DNA from 2 places in the Erwinia tasmaniensis Et1/99 genome. Region 2 is predicted to be linked to the other one. Evidence: predicted binding sites of a transcription regulator. Region 2 holds the regulator's gene; the other holds the start of a gene.
What was found. Region 2 encodes PurR, which represses purine synthesis genes. Its sites were predicted from a motif close to CANGCAAACGTTTGCNTG; they were not measured.

Region 1 (3,139 bases), 1.3 Mb from region 2:
CCGCCGAGGATATTCAGGAAGCGTGGGTGAAAGGCGTAAGCTGCGTTGGCGTTACCGCCGGGGCTTCCGCGCCGGATATACTGGTGCAGCAGGTGATCCAGCGGCTCAACGAGCTGGGCGGCGTGGACGCCGTTGAGCTGATTGGCCGTGAAGAAAATATCATTTTCGAAGTGCCGAAAGAGCTGCGCGTAGAGGTTAAACAGCTGGACTAATCCGTCAGGGGCGCGAATTTGGCGCCCCTTTTTTTTGCATACCACGACATTGGGCGCATTTTATTCAGGTTTTCATCTCGTACGATCCTTATCCCACCCTTCCCTTTTCCTCATTTCGTCAAAATCTGTTTTACTGATAATCATCTCTCTCTGGCGTAAAATTCTTATAGCAGAGTGGTAATAGTGGTGCAGGGATTAACGCATGATTAACCTGTACAGGTTATAAAGGCATAGATATCAGTCAGGAATGAATAATTATGAGTAATGCAGAAATCCGGATCGCCATCGTGGGAGCCGCAGGGCGCATGGGGCGTCAACTTATACAGGCAGTTGTTCTGGCTGAAGGTGCCCGCCTGGGGGCAGCACTGGTGCGCAGCGGTTCATCGCTGGTTGGCACCGATGCCGGAGAGTTGGCTGGCTGTGGCGCGCTGGGGATTACCCTTACCGATGACCTGGAAGCGGTAGCCAACGATTTTGACGTACTGATCGACTTCACGCGCCCGGAGGGCACGCTGCACTATCTTGCGTTTTGCCGTCAGCATCATAAAGCGATGGTGATCGGTACGACCGGTTTTGACGATGCGGGCAAGGCTGCCATTGAGGCGGCCGCACAGGATATCGCCATCGTCTTTGCCGCCAACTTCAGCGTTGGGGTGAATGTGGTGCTCAAGCTGGTGGAAAAAGCGGCCAAGGTGATGGGGGAATATGCGGATATCGAAATTATCGAAGCGCACCACCGCCATAAAGTGGATGCCCCGTCCGGTACGGCACTGGCGATGGGAGAAGCTATAGCCGACGCGATGAGCTGGGATCTTAAGCAGCATGCCGTTTACGCTCGTGAAGGTTTCACCGGAGAACGTGAAGCTCAGACCATCGGTTTTGCCACCGTCCGTGCTGGCGATATTGTCGGGGAGCACACGGCGATGTTTGCAGATATCGGCGAGCGTGTGGAGATAAGCCACAAGGCTTCCAGTCGGATGACTTTTGCGAAAGGTGCGGTTCGTGCGGCAATCTGGCTGGATGGTCGTAAAAAAGGTCTTTATGATATGAGATGCGTGCTGAATCTGCATGACTTGTAGGCGGTGAGTACAGTTTTTGATATGGGTTGTTTTGTTTTAAATTAATGACTAAAAAGGGTAATTATTTTATTGCCCTTTTTTTATTGAAAAAATGACGTTTTTTTATGTATTTTGTTTCCAGATGTCTGTAATGACTATTTCTGGTGTCTTTTCTTCGACGCTATTTGCTGTTTTTGACCATTTGGTCTGTTTTTTAAGTCTTAAAACGTCTGGAAACCAGTATCAGGGGCAGGCAATCGATTTTATGACCAGGATATGTGGCATTTTCAGCGCCAAATCTTCGTTTTTTGCTTCAGTGAGTTAAAAACGATAAAAAACCTACCCTGTGGGGTAGACATTAGCAGGGGGTATCATTAGAATGCGCGCAATTTGCCAAAAACTGAGCAGTCAGGCAGTTTTTGCATTGATTTTGGCTAGGTTCCTGAATTAATATGCAGATAATATGACTGTTTATTCCCTGGAGGATGTTTTGATTAAGTCAGCGCTTTTGGTTCTGGAAGACGGAACCCAATTCCACGGTCGGGCCATAGGGGCAATCGGATCGGCAGTGGGAGAAGTTGTTTTCAACACTTCAATGACCGGTTATCAAGAAATCCTCACCGATCCTTCCTATTCTCGCCAAATCGTTACTCTCACTTATCCCCATATCGGCAATGTCGGCACCAACTCCGCTGATGAAGAATCAACTCAGGTTCATGCGGCAGGTCTGGTTATCCGCGACTTACCGCTGATTGCCAGCAACTATCGCAATGAGGAAGGCCTGTCTGAATATCTGATTCGCCACAACATTGTCGCTATTGCCGATATCGATACACGCAAACTGACTCGTCTGCTGCGTGAAAAAGGGGCACAAAACGGCTGTATCATTGCCGGCGATGCGCTGGACGCCGCCGTAGCGCTGGAAAAGGCGCGCGCGTTTCCGGGCCTGAAAGGGATGGACCTGGCAAAAGAGGTGACCACACCGGAAGCCTATACGTGGTTACAGGGTAGCTGGACGCTGGAAGAAGAGCTGCCGAAGGCAAAAGCCGAAAGTGACCTGCCGTACCATGTGGTGGCTTACGACTACGGCGTGAAGCGCAACATCTTGCGTATGCTGGTCGACCGCGGCTGCCGCCTGACGGTGGTGCCCGCCCAAACCCGTGCAGAAGACGTGCTGAAACTTAATCCGGACGGCGTGTTCCTCTCAAACGGCCCGGGCGACCCGGAGCCGTGCGACTATGCGATTACGGCGATTAACCGTCTGCTGGAAACCGACATTCCAGTATTTGGTATTTGCCTCGGCCATCAGCTGCTGGCACTTTCCAGCGGTGCCAGGACGGTAAAAATGAAACTCGGCCACCACGGCGGTAACCATCCGGTGAAAGATCACGATAACAACACGGTGATGATCACCGCGCAGAACCATGGTTTTGCCGTCGACGACAGCCACCTTCCGGCTAATCTGCGCGTTACCCATACCTCACTGTTTGACCACACGGTACAGGGCATTCACCGCACCGATAAAGCGGCCTTCAGCTTCCAGGGCCACCCGGAAGCGAGCCCAGGCCCGCATGATGCGGCCCCGTTGTTCGATCACTTCATCGAACTGATTGAAGCCTACCGTTCGACTGCCAAATAATCAGGAGCGAAAAAATGCCAAAACGTACAGACATAAAAAGTATCCTGATCCTTGGCGCTGGCCCGATTGTTATCGGCCAGGCCTGTGAATTTGACTACTCCGGTGCGCAGGCGTGTAAAGCGCTGCGCGAAGAGGGTTACCGCGTTATCCTGGTGAACTCCAACCCGGCGACCATAATGACCGACCCTGAGATGGCCGATGCGACCTACATCGAGCCGATTCACTGGGAA
Region 2 (3,139 bases):
GACGCCCGGTTAAAGCCTCCCCGACAAAAAAAGCCAAAGAGCAGCCGGTTAAAAAAGCAAAACAGCCCACAAAAGCAGCACATCTCACTCCGGCGCAGGATCACAAACTCACGAAGAAAGCGGCGACTAAGCAGCCAGCGCTGAAAGGCAAGAAAGTTAACGCACGGATAAGTCGTACGGCTAGCAAAAAAAAAGCACCGAAAAAGCATTACGGCAGACAGCGCGCGGAAAGCAGTTTAGCTAAGGTTGGCAAAGTCGATCCCTCAGCCCCGTTGAAACTCAGTAATGCACACCGCATTCGTTATCAAAAAGCCCGTGAAACCGCAGTCAGTAAACTAATGGGGCAGCTCGGTAAGCCCTATCTGTGGGGCGGCAGCTCCCCTAAGACTGGGTTCGACTGCAGCGGGCTTGTCTGGTATGCCTACAAAGATTTAGTTAAATTTAAAATCCCACGCACCGCGAATGAAATGTATCACCTGCGCGATGCGGCTCCGATCAAACGTGACCGTCTTGAGAAAGGTGATTTAGTGTTTTTCCGCATCAACGGAAGAGGCTCAGCCGACCACGTGGGGGTTTATCTTGGTGAAAATAAATTTATCCAGTCGCCAAGGACAGGAAAAGACATTCAGGTCAGTGCGCTTAGCGACGATTACTGGCAGGAACATTATGTGGGTGCTCGTCGCGTTATGACACCGAAAACGATTCGTTAGCGGCTTTTTTCCACAGCGGGCCACAAGCAGACCCTCTGGCCCGTGACACGCCCCCCTTTCATGCTGCAGCTCCCCAAAGCCGTCGATCCGAACGCGGCTGACGATTTTCATCCTCGCGAGCGAATTGTGACGTTCCGATCCAGCAAAAATTCCTGTCCTTACGGGCAAAATTCTCGTTTTCTTTGCGCAGCCTTGATAGAATTCCCCTCTTAATTTGCGCAACAGCCGCTAAACCCGATGCGATCGGTTCCGTGCACCCTGTTGCGGGCAGATTTCTTCTCTTCCCGCCCCCTTTAGACAACCCCAATAATTCTGGCCCAACGGGAAGAGCCTGGGCTAAGGCAAACGTTTAACAAACCGGTTATCAGGGGGTTACTGATAACACCAGGAGTACGATTTACATGGCAACAATTAAGGATGTGGCAAAGCGCGCCGGTGTTTCCACCACCACCGTGTCTCACGTCATCAATAAAACACGCTTTGTCGCCGATGAGACCCGTGAAGCGGTGTGGGTTGCAATCAAAGAATTGCATTACTCCCCCAGCGCCGTAGCACGCAGCCTCAAGGTAAACCACACCAAAACGATTGGTCTGCTGGCAACATCAAGTGAAGCCCCCTATTTTGCTGAAATCATTGAGGCGGTAGAAAACAGCTGCTTTGCCAAAGGCTATACCCTGATCCTGGGTAACGCCCATAACAATATAGAAAAGCAGCAGGCTTACCTGTCAATGATGGCGCAAAAACGTGTTGATGGCCTGCTGGTCATGTGCTCTGAATACCCGGACGCGCTGATTTCAATGCTTGAAGATCACCGCAATATTCCTATGGTTGTTATGGACTGGGGCAAGTCGCGCGGTGATTTTACCGATACGGTATTGGATAATGCGTTTGAGGGCGGGTATCTTGCCGGGCGCTATTTGATTGAACGCGGACACCGGGATATTGCCGCCATCCCAGGCCAGCTGGAGCGCAACACCGGTGGCGGACGCCATGCGGGATTTTTGAAAGCTCTGACTGAAGCGGGCATCGTTCTGCGGGAAGAATGGCTGGTACAGGGAGATTTCGAACCTGAATCCGGCTACCGCGCGATGCAACAAATCCTGGCGCAGAAACAACGCCCGACCGCGGTTTTCTGCGGCGGAGATATTATGGCAATGGGCGCAATCTGCGCAGCCGATGAAATGGGCCTGCGGGTCCCCCAGGATATTTCGGTCATTGGCTATGATAACGTGCGCAACGCCCGTTATTTCACTCCGGCATTGACCACCGTACACCAACCGAAAGAGCGTCTTGGTGAAACCGCATTCAATATGTTACTTGACCGCATCACCAGCAAGCGCGAAGAGTCGCAAACCATTGAAGTGTACCCTACTTTGATTGAAAGACGCTCGGTGGCGGACGGCCCTTACCGCGACTACCGCCGCTGATCTTGTATCACTGTCGTATTGGATTGCTCACTCAACCATTCGGCGTTAAGGGTTTCAGTGCTACCAAGATATTCCAGCAGCCAGCTCAGCGCCGGTGAGGCGCTTTGCTCTGACCAGGTCAGGCAGCATGGGCTGTCCGGGAAGGGCGAACTCAGCGTCAGTTCACACAATATATTTTGCTGTAATAACGGCTGCGCAAAATGTCCCGGAACCATGCCAACACACAACCCCGCTCGCAGGCAGTCAAAGGCACTTTCCCAGTCAGGAACGACCAGCCGCCGTTGATTATCAAGCGTCCAGGTTGTGCGTTTGGGTAGCGCACGCGAGGTATCTTCCATGACCAGCGAAGGCCACTCGCGTACCGATCCTTCCGTCAGCAGCCCCGGCCGTCCGACTAACGGATGTTGTGCATTGACCACGCAGCGCCAGTTCAGGCTGCCCATATCCCGAAACGCAAAACGCCCCCCCACCGGGATCGCCTGGGTAGCGCCTATCGCCACATCCGCGCGACCGTCCGCCAGCGCATCCCAAACGCCGTTGAAGACTTCTGGCATGATATGCAGCTCCATATCTGGGAAATGGCGGTAAAAATCCACCACCAGCTGCCGGGTCCGCGATGGCCGGACCATACGATCAACGGCGATATTGAGCTGCCCCCGCCAGCCGTTTGCTACCTGTTGGCAACGGCGACGGGTGGCAAGCATTTTTTTGATAACAGATCTGGCCTCTTCGCTAAATACACGACCGGCATCGGTCAGCACCACGTCACGATGCCGCCTTTCAAATAAACTGACGGCCAGCCACTCCTCCAGCTGACGCACCGTATAGCTTACCGCAGAAGGAACGCGGTGCAGTTCAGCGGCAGCGGCGGTGAAACTTCCGGTTCGGGCCACGGCATCAATGACTTCGAGTGAATGTTCAGACCACATATCCAGCCTTCAAAAATTTTCATAACAGTCAACGAATATTAGCGTTTCACAGGCCGCCCCGCACGCGATTACA

Region 1: a site for PurR is predicted at 1,521-1,538, ahead of carA (glutamine-hydrolyzing carbamoyl-phosphate synthase small subunit). Genes of this name have one in related genera too.

What each region holds. Positions count from the first base shown of each region.
Region 1 covers NC_010694.1:796,679-799,817, forward strand. Annotated here, with positions in the region: gene ispH (4-hydroxy-3-methylbut-2-enyl diphosphate reductase) at 1-212, shown strand, start outside; gene dapB (4-hydroxy-tetrahydrodipicolinate reductase) at 470-1,291, shown strand; gene carA (glutamine-hydrolyzing carbamoyl-phosphate synthase small subunit) at 1,761-2,909, shown strand; gene carB (carbamoyl-phosphate synthase large subunit) at 2,924-3,139, shown strand, end outside.
Region 2 covers NC_010694.1:2,048,507-2,051,645, forward strand. Annotated here, with positions in the region: gene ETA_RS10140 (C40 family peptidase) at 1-710, shown strand, start outside; gene purR (HTH-type transcriptional repressor PurR) at 1,112-2,137, shown strand; gene punR (DNA-binding transcriptional activator PunR) at 2,125-3,066, opposite strand.